One region of the Kribbella sp. NPDC055110 genome, then DNA from elsewhere that is predicted to be linked to it. Evidence: predicted binding sites of a transcription regulator. Region 1 holds the regulator's gene; each other region holds the start of a gene.

The links. Region 1 encodes HrcA, which represses chaperone genes, less so after heat shock. Its sites were predicted from a motif close to TTGGCACTCGNNNNNNNCGAGTGCCAA; they were not measured.
Region 2: a site for HrcA is predicted at 1,209-1,235, ahead of ACWF0M_RS32885 (FmdB family zinc ribbon protein). Genes of this name have one in related genera too.
Region 3: a site for HrcA is predicted at 1,529-1,555, ahead of groES (co-chaperone GroES). Genes of this name have one in related genera too.

What each region holds. Positions count from the first base shown of each region.
Region 1 covers NZ_JBSGTS010000002.1:166,720-169,990, forward strand. Annotated here, with positions in the region: gene ACWF0M_RS03760 (16S rRNA (uracil(1498)-N(3))-methyltransferase) at 1-244, opposite strand, end outside; gene dnaJ (molecular chaperone DnaJ) at 321-1,463, opposite strand; gene hrcA (heat-inducible transcriptional repressor HrcA) at 1,489-2,511, opposite strand; gene ACWF0M_RS03775 (Gfo/Idh/MocA family protein) at 2,576-3,271, opposite strand, start outside.
Region 2 covers NZ_JBSGTS010000030.1:42,108-45,378, forward strand. Annotated here, with positions in the region: gene ACWF0M_RS32880 (penicillin acylase family protein) at 1-1,068, opposite strand, end outside; gene ACWF0M_RS32885 (FmdB family zinc ribbon protein) at 1,256-1,606, shown strand; gene ACWF0M_RS32890 (SAF domain-containing protein) at 1,666-2,283, shown strand; gene mscL (large conductance mechanosensitive channel protein MscL) at 2,400-2,789, shown strand; gene ACWF0M_RS32900 (GNAT family N-acetyltransferase) at 2,813-3,271, opposite strand, start outside.
Region 3 covers NZ_JBSGTS010000016.1:126,087-129,357, reverse strand. Annotated here, with positions in the region: gene ACWF0M_RS24505 (zinc-binding dehydrogenase) at 1-366, shown strand, start outside; gene ACWF0M_RS24500 (class I SAM-dependent methyltransferase) at 324-1,493, opposite strand; gene groES (co-chaperone GroES) at 1,686-1,982, shown strand; gene groL (chaperonin GroEL) at 2,135-3,271, shown strand, end outside.

The DNA.
Region 1 (3,271 bases):
CTTTCGGCACCGCCTGCACCACGACGACCCGCGGAGCCGCCGCCGGCACGCTCCCCCGTGCATCGACGGCAACCGTCACGCCGCCCTTGGACGCAGCGACCACGGCCCCTTCGGCCCAGGTCCCCCGCCCGTCCGTCAGCCGAACGCGTTCCCCCGGCCCGATCCGCCGTACCAGGGCCGCATGCCGTCCCTCGGCACCGTCGAGCACCAACTCGTCGCCGCCGAGGTCAGCGCGAAAGAACACCGCAACCCCCACCTACCAAACACCTCCCCGCGCCGCTGAGAGGCGGCGAGTCGTCCCCGGGGTGTCGAGATGTCATCTAGTGGGTGCCGAAGGCGTCGCGGAGGCGGCCGAAGACGCTCTTGTGGGTGGCCTGGACCTGGCCCTGCGGGCGTTCCTCGTCGCGCACCACCGCGAGTTGCCTGAGCAGCTCGGCCTGGGCGTCGTCGAGCTTGGTGGGGGTCTCGACGATGATCTGGACGATCAGGTCGCCGCGACCGGCATGCCGCAGCCGCGGTACGCCGCGTGCGGACAGGGTCGTCGCGGTGCCGGACTGCGTACCAGGACGGATCTCCAGCGGGGTCGTCTCGCCCTCGAGCGTCGGCAGATCGATCGTCGTACCGAGCGCGGCCGCCGTCATCGGCAGCGTCACCGTGCAGTGCAGGTCGTCGCCGTTACGGGTGAAGATGTCGTGCGGCTCGACCTCGATCTCGACGTACAGATCGCCGGCCGGGCCGCCGCCGGGACCGACCTCGCCCTGACCGGACAGCTGCACGCGCGTCCCGCTGTCGACGCCGCCGGGGATCTTGACGGTGACCGTACGGCGGGAGCGCACGCGCCCGTCGCCGGCGCACTCGACGCACGGGCTCGGGATCGTGGTGCCGTAGCCGCGGCAGTTCGGGCAGGGACGCATCGTCCGCACCTCGCCGAGGAACGACCGCTGCGTGTGCGTGACCTCACCGCGCCCGTGGCAGATCTCGCAGGTGACCGGCTCGGACCCGGCCGCCGCGCCGGACCCGCTACAGGTCGGGCACAGTACGGCGGTGTCGACCTTGAGCTCCCGCGTCGTACCGAAGGCCGCCTCGGCCAGGTCGATCCGCAGCGGGATCAGCGCGTCCTGACCGCGCCGGGTCCGCGGCCGCGGCCCGCGGGTGGCCCCGCCGGTCTGGCCGAAGAACGCGTCCATGATGTCGGTGAACGTGAACGCCTGGCCGAAGCCGGCCCCGCCCGGTCCGCCGGCCGCGGAGGCGAACGGATCGCCGCCGAGGTCGTGCATCTGCCGCTTCTGCGGGTCGCTGAGCACCTGGAACGCGCGCCCGATCTCCTGGAACTTCTGGTGCGCGTCCTCGGAGTCGTTCACGTCCGGGTGGTACTGGCGTGCCAGCTTGCGGTACGCCTTCTTGATCTCGTCCGGTGAAGCGTCACGGCTGACACCTAGGACGGCGTAGTAATCGGTGCTCATACTCCAGACCAGGGGGTTGTCTTCATCAGGATTCGGCCAGGATCTGGCTGACGTAACGCGCGACGGCGCGTACTGCGCCCATCGTGCTCGGGTAGTCCATGTGGGTCGGGCCGACGATGCCCAGGGTGGCGAGCGCCTCCGACCGCGACCCGTACCCGGTCGCGACCACCGACGTGGTGGCCAGTTCCTCGAACGGGTTCTCGTGACCGATCCGAACGGTCAGCGTCTGCGGGTTGGTCGCCTCGCCGAGCAGCTTCAGGAGGATGACGTGCTCCTCCAGGGCCTCCAGCACCGGCTTCACGTTCCGCTCGAAGTCGTCGCCGTACCGGGTCAGGTTGGCGGCGCCGCCGACCGCGATCCGCTGCTCGCCGACCTCGTCGGTGAACGCCTCCAGCAAGGTGGTGACGATCGCCGCGACGATCGTCCGGTCGGCCGGCGCGAACAGCTCCGGCAGACCGGCCAGGGACGTCGTCGCGTCGGTCAGCCGCTGCCCGGCGAGGGCGGTGTTCAACCGGGACCGAAGGTCCGCGATCAGCTGCTCGTCGACGTCGTTCGGGTGCTCGACAAGCCGTTGCTCGACCCGGCCGTTGCTGGTGATCAGCACCAGCAGCAACCGCCGTGGGCTCATCGTGACGACCTCGATGTGCCGGACGCTCGACCGGTTCAGCGAGGGGTACTGCACGATGGCGACCTGGCGGGTGATCTGGGCGAGCAGCCGGACGGTACGGCGGACGACGTCGTCCAGGTCGACCGCTCCGGCCAGGAACGACGTGATCGCCTTCTTCTCCGCGATCGACAGCGTCTTGACCGTGCTCAGCTTGTCGACGAACAGCCGGTAGCCCGCGTCGGTCGGAATCCGGCCGGCGCTGGTGTGCGGCTGGGTGATGTACCCCTCCTCCTCCAGCGCAGCCATGTCGTTACGCACGGTTGCCGGCGAGACGCCGAGGTTGTGCCGGTCGACCAAGGTCTTCGAACCGACCGGCTCATGGGTGGCCACGTAGTCCTCGACGATGGCGCGGAGCACATCCAGCTTGCGTTCGTCGAGCACGCGCACCACCCTCTCCGGCTCTCCGGCCAGACTCCCCTGGCACTCAATCGTTCAGAGTGCCAGTCTAGGCGGTCTCGGGCGACGCTCCCAACGGAACGGCCGCGGGACGCGTCACTGTACTGGCCACATCGAGGGGCTGATCCTGTACGGCGGAGTCCACGAACGACTCCAGTACGTCGAGCACGTGGTAGGCCAGCTCCCCGGTCGCGCGGTGCGGCTCGCCGGTGCGCAACGCCCGGGCCATGTCCGCGACACCGACCCCGCGCCCGGCTCCGGCGTACCCTCCGGCGACCGGTACCTCGGTCCACTCGCGCTGCGCCGGAGTCACGATCTCGACGGTCCCGTCGAACCCGTTCGGGTCCGGCACGGACAGGCTGCCGTCCGTACCGTGGACCTCGATCCGCGGCAGCCGCCCGGCCCATACGTCGAACGACATCAGCACGGTGGTCAGCGCGCCCGACTCGTGCTCCAGTACGCCGGTGACGTGCGTCGGCACCTCCACGTCGAACACGGTCCCGGCGCGCGGTCCGGTATGGATCGTCCGCTGCTGTTTCGCCCGGCCCGCGCGGGCGGTGACCCGGACCACCGGCCCGAGCAGGGTGACCAGGCTGGTCACGTAGTACGGGCCCATGTCGAGGACTGGTCCGCCGCCGGGCTGGTAGTAGAACTCGGGCGCGGGGTGCCACAACTCGTGGCCGGGCGTCACCATGAACGCGGTCGCTGCGTGCGGGGTGCCGATGTCACCGCGGTCGATCACCGC
Region 2 (3,271 bases), on a different contig from region 1:
CCAGGAGATCGCGTTGTTGTGGCCGATCACCACACCGGGCAGGCCGGAGAAGCTGAAGCCGGAGACGTCGAACGGGCACGCCTTGCCGACGTTGTTGCAGTGCAGGCCGACCTGCGACCAGATACCCGGCATGCTCGCGCCGAGATGCGGGTCGTTGGCCAGCAGCGGCTTGCCGGTCGTGGTGTGGTCACCGGAGACCACCCAGGAGTTCGACCCGACACCATCGCCCTGACCGAGCAGCTCCGGCAGGCCCTTGGCGACCTTCTGCACCGAGTCCAGGGACTTGAGCAGGTCCTGGGTGAGCATGCTCCGCCGGAGCTCCGCGCTGACCGGCGTGGTGGTGAACTTGCCGTCCTTGCCGATCGAGCCGGCGGACAGGATCGGCTGGTTCCGGTCGTACGGGTACTGCGGGTAGAGGCTCTCGACGTTGCGCGCCGGCATCGCGGCCAGCAGCTTCGTCCGGTCGACCTCCTCGTCCAGGTTGCCGCCCAGGTCCCACGCCATCGCCTTCAGCCAGGACAACGAGTCGGCCGCGGTCCACGGCTCCGGCGTGTAGTTCTTCGGCCCGCCGGGCTGGAGGGACAGGACGCCGTACTCCAGGCTGAGGCCGGAGCCGCTGTGCGTGGAGAGGTACGCGTTGACGCCGCGGGCGTAGTCGTCGAGGTACTGCCGGGTGGTCGGGCTGAGCAGCGGCAGCTCCTTCTCCGCCACCCGCCGCCAGCCGAGCGTCCGGACGAACTTGTCGGTCTCGAGCGCGGTCTTGCCGAACAGCTCGGTCAACCGGCCGGACGTGACGTGCCGGCGGAAGTCCATCTCGAAGAACCGGTCCTGCGCGTGCACGTAGCCCTGCGCCGCGAACAGGTCGGCCGGGGTGTCGGCGTAGATCTGCGGGATGCCGTTGGCGTCCCGGACCACGCTGACCTCGGCGTCCAGGCCGTTCAGGTCGATTGTTCCGTCGTACGTCGGGAACGAGTGGCGGACGACGAAGACGACGGTACCGGCGATCACCAGGAGGACCGTGGCGAGGGCGATTCCGCTGATGACGACGACTCGAAGCAGGCGTGGCACGGACCAACCGTAGAGAATCCCCCCGTCCACCCCAAATGGGGTCCCTCACAACTTTGCGTTGCTCTGCGTCAGCTGGACAGGGACGCAGAGTTGAGGTAGGCAGGGGCGGGTTTGGAATACTTCGGCCCGCTGGCGCATTATTAGCAGTCGGGTAGTAGGAGTGCCAGCGGCTTGAAGGGAACCGACCGTGCCGACGTACCAGTACCAGTGCACCGACTGTGGCGAAGCGCTAGAGGTGCGCCAGAGCTTTACGGACGACGCTCTGACCGTGTGCCCGAACTGCCAGGGGAACCTGCGCAAGGTCTTCAACGCCGTGGGCGTCGTGTTCAAGGGTTCCGGTTTCTACCGGAACGACAGCCGGTCGTCCGGCAAGAGCTCGGTGCCGGCCAAGTCCGAGTCGTCTTCTGGCTCGTCCTCGTCGGGCTCCGCGTCCTCCGGCTCGTCCTCCAACGGCTCCTCCGGGTCGTCGTCGTCCTCGGATTCGTCGTCCTCGGGTTCGTCCTCGAGCAGCTCGTCCAAGGGCACCAGCGCGGCCTGACCGCGCACCCTGTGGATAACTGAAGGGCGGCTGCCGGCGAAACTCGTATCTTCTCCGGCATGAAAATCCCTTCCCTGCTTCGTGACCTGATTCGCGCCGCCCGGTGGCACCGTCGGCTCCTGGCCGGCGTCGCCGCCGCGGCCGCCGTGTACTTCGGACTACTCGCCCTCTCCCCCGCGCCGCCCCCGACGGTCGCGGTCCTCGCCGCCGCACGCGATCTCGCGGGCGGCGTCGCGCCGACGCGCGACGATCTACGGACCGTCAACCTGCCGCCCGGGTCCGTGCCCGCCGGTGCGCTCAGACCTGGCAGTGAACTGACGACCCGCGTGCTCAGCGGACCGGTCAGAGCCGGCGAACCACTCACCGACGCCAGGTTCCTGGCACCACCCGCCGTGCCTTCCGGCTCGCTCGCCTACCCGTTCCGCGTCGACGACGCCGACATCACCGCGCTCCTCCGGGTCGGCGACCGCATCAACCTGTACGCCGCCGACAGCACGACCGGCGGCACCGCGAGTCAGCTCGCCCGCGCCGTGCCCGTAGTCGCCCTGCCGGCGCCTCGATCGGCCACGTCCGGCGCGCTGATCGTGGTCGCGACCACACCGGAAGTCGCGACCCGACTGGCCCAGGCCAGTTCGAACTCTCGGATCACCGTGGCCCTGACGCCGGACACGAGCTGATCACTCCTCGGGATTGTGTCGGCACGATGCGTCGTGGACCGGCGCGGTCGCTCGCCCTGACGGAAGTGCGGCCCTACGTTGTCCGGGTACAACCACCCGCTTCGTGGAGGCACCACATGCTCAAGGGCTTCAAGGAATTCATCATGCGCGGCAACGTCGTCGACCTCGCGGTCGCCGTCGTCATCGGCGGAGCGTTCGGAAGGATCGTCGACGGGATCGTCAAAGGGCTGATCAACCCGCTGATCGCGGCGATCTTCGGCAAGACAGACCTCACCGGTGTCGGGAACTTCACGATCAACGACGCGAAGTTCTCGATCGGCCTGGTCCTCGACTCCGCACTGGGCTTCCTGTTCGTCGCCGCGGCCGTGTACTTCTTCATCGTGATGCCGCTGAACAAACTGGCCGAGCGCCGCAAGCGGGGCCAGGAGCCCGAGCCGGACCCGCTGACCGCCGACCAGGAACTGCTGACCGAGATCCGGGACCTGCTGCGCACCCGCCAGTCATAACTGCCGGCAGGTGGGCGTAAACCTCAGCCTCTGAGCTCGCCGGCGCCCGCCTGCTCACCGGCATAACGCATCCAGCGGTACGGGACCGGCTGGCCGTCGTTCCACTCCTCCATCAAGGCGGCGGGGACGTCGACGAAGCCACTGCGGTGGTAGGCCCGGATGGCCGGAGCGTTCTCCGGACGGACCCGCACGAACACCTCCGAGTACCCGGCATCCAGCGCCGGCCCGAGCAGTGCCCGCACGAGTTCACCACCGACCCCACGACCACGGACCTTCGGGTCCACGATGATCCGGGCGAGTTCGACCTCGTCCTCCTCGTCGTCGAGCCAGACCTCGCCGTAGCCGACCGGCCGATCGCCGTCGAACAGCAGATAGGAGTGGATGTCCGAGTCGACCGTCCGCCAACTCGTCCGCAGTTCCTCCGGGAACGGGTAGACCACCCGCCCGGACAGCAATGCCACTTCCTTCGCGTTCGCGGCCCA
Region 3 (3,271 bases), on a different contig from region 1:
GAGGTCTGGCCCGACGGACCGGACTATGTGCTGGACCTGATCGGCGCGCGTACGGCGGTGGACTCGTTGCGGATCGTCCGTCGCGGTGGCACGGTGTGCGTCGCGGGATCGCTCAGTGGGTGGTTGATCCAGGACTTCGAGCCGATCGCGATGATCCCGTCCGGGACCCGGCTGACCGCGTTCCACAGCGAGACGATGAAGGGCCGCGCGGACGTGCTGCAGCGGATCGTCGACGAGGTCGAGAGCGGTGTCTACTGGCCGAACGTCGACCGTGTGTTCGAGCTCGACGAGATCGTCGCGGCGCACCGGTACATGGAGGACGATCAGGCGACCGGGAAGCTGGTCGTCACCCTGCGGCAGGAGTAGGCGACGGCGTCGCGGCCGATGCGCGTGATGATCAGGGTCGCGGACGTCGAGCCCTTCGGCGCGAGCTTCTTGCGCAGCTGGGCCGGGTCGACGTCGACGCCGCGTTTCTTGATCTCCAGCGTGCCGATGCCCTGGTTGCGAACCCAGGAGCGCAACGCTTTCTCCTTGTAGGGCACCTCTTCCAGCACCTCGTACGCCGAGGCCAGCGCGGTCGGCACGTACGATGATGCCGTGACGTAGGCGATGCGGGGATCCAGCAACCACCCGTCAACCGCTGCGGCGACCGCGGTGACCAGACCGGCCCGGACGACCGCACCGTCGGGTTCGTAGATGTACTGTCCGACCGGACCGCTGTCGGCTTCCGGTGCGTCGGCGACACTCGCACCACCAGGCAGCAGCGTCGCCCGGCGTGGTGTGCCCCGGTACAGCTCACCGGACCAGAGCGCGGCCTCCTTCACCTCCCCGGCGTCACTGATCCACTCCGCCTCAACACCTTCCGGGATCGCATCGTGCGGGATGCCGGGCGCCACCTTCACGCACGCAGTCCGCTGCAGGAGCTGGGTGACGAAGGACCACGGCGGCGAGTAGGCGTTGTGGTCGAACACGCGCCGCCCGTCCGCCCGGCGCGCGGGGTCGGCGAAAACCACGTCGTACGGCGTGAGGTCGGTGGACTCGGCTTCGCCTACCAGTACGTCGCCGGAGAGGCCCAGTGCGGACAGGTTGGCGCGGGCGGTGGCTGCTGTCTCTGGATCACGTTCGACACCGGTCACGTGCAGTCCGGCACGTGCGGCGCTGATGAGGTCGCCGCCGATCCCACATCCCAGATCGACCACGCCGGCGCCGGGCAGGGTGATTGCGAGTCGTGCGGCTCGGTGGGTGCTGACTGTGGTGCGGGTGGCTTGCTCCAGGCCGTCTGGGGTGAAATACATGCGCTCCGCGTCCGCACCGAACTTGGCGACGGCGCGGTGGCGCAGAGCGGCCTGGGTGACCGCAGTCGTGACAAGCGTTGCGTCGTACCGGCGTCTGAGCTTCTCGACCAGCTGGAGCTCCTTGCCGGGGCTGTACTCGGCGCAGGCGGCAGCCAGTACCTCAGCGCCCGGTCCGTCGAGCAGCGCGGTCACACTCACCCGGGCAACTTTAGAGGTCTCACGCTGAGAATCCTTTGGCACTCGAGTTGACCGAGTGCTAATCGCGGCCTAGATTCGGTGTTGGCACTCTCGATACGAGAATGCCAGCGGTCCGGCCCTTGACCCCCGCGACGGCAGGGGAGCGCGACCACCATGAACCGCAAACAGCACATCGACCGTGGAGGTCAGCAAGTGTCGGTCACGATCAAGCCGCTCGAGGACCGCGTCCTCGTCGCGCCGCTCGAAGCCGAGCAGACCACGAAGTCCGGCCTGGTGATCCCGGACACCGCCAAGGAGAAGCCGCAGGAGGGCGAGATCCTCGCCGTCGGTCCGGGCCGGATCGACGACAACGGCAACCGCGTCCCGCTGGACGTCGCCGTCGGCGACAAGGTCATCTACTCCAAGTACGGCGGCACCGAGGTCAAGTACGACGGTCAGGACTACCTGATCCTGGGCGCCCGCGACATCCTCGCAGTCGTCAGCAAGTGACGAACGCCCGCCGTTCCTGACTGACACCGCCCCGGGGCCTCTGGCACCGGGGCGGAGTGGGTCCGGCACCCCGACCCGGGGTGGTGGGGCGGGGAGTTGGACACAGGGCTCGCTCCTGCAACGAGACATACGGAAAAGGACTGGTTTTCTTCATGCCGAAGATCCTCGAGTTCGACGAGAACGCGCGGCGCGCCCTGGAGCGCGGCGTCGACAAGCTCGCGAACACGGTGAAGGTGACGCTGGGCCCGAAGGGCCGCTACGTCGTCCTGGACAAGAAGTGGGGCGCCCCGACCATCACCAACGACGGTGTCACCGTCGCGCGTGAGGTCGAGCTGGACGACCCGTTCGAGAACCTTGGTGCGCAGCTCACCAAGGAGGTCGCCACCAAGACCAACGACATCGCCGGTGACGGCACCACCACCGCGACGGTGCTGGCGCAGGCACTGGTGCACGAGGGCCTGCGGGCGGTCGCCGCCGGCGCCAACCCGATGGGCCTCAAGCGCGGTATCGAGGCGGCCGTCGAGGCCGTGTCGGCCAAGCTGGTGGAGACCGCCCGCGCGGTCGACAACAAGGGCGACATGGCCCACGTCGCCACCATCTCCGCCCGGGACGCCGAGATCGGCACCCTGATCGCGGACGCGTTCGACAAGGTCGGCAAGGACGGTGTGATCACCGTCGAGGAGTCGAACACCTTCGGTACCGAACTCGAGTTCACCGAGGGTATGCAGTTCGACAAGGGCTACATCTCGCCGTACTTCATCACCGACGCCGAGGCCGGCGAAGCGGTGCTGGAGGACCCGTACATCCTGATCCACCAGGGCAAGATCTCCGCGATCGCGGACCTGCTGCCGCTGCTGGAGAAGGTCGTGCAGTCCGGCAAGACGCTGCTGATCATCGCCGAGGACGTCGAGGCCGAGGCGCTATCCACCCTGGTGGTGAACAAGATCCGCGGCAACTTCACCTCCGTCGCCGTCAAGGCGCCGGGCTTCGGTGACCGCCGCAAGGCGATGCTGGAGGACCTGGCCGCGCTCACCGGCGCGCAGGTCGTCGCCCCCGAGGTCGGGCTGAAGCTCGACCAGGTCGGCCTCGAGGTGCTCGGTTCGGCGCGCCGGATCGTGGTCTCGAAGGACAACACGACCGTCGTCGAGGGTTCCGGCAAGGCCGAGGACATCGAGGGCCGGGTCAGCCAGATCAAGTCCGAGATCGAGCGCACCGACTCCGACTGGGACCGCGAGAAGCTGCAGGAGCGGCTGGCCAAGCTGGCCGGCGGCGTCTGCGTCATCAAGGTC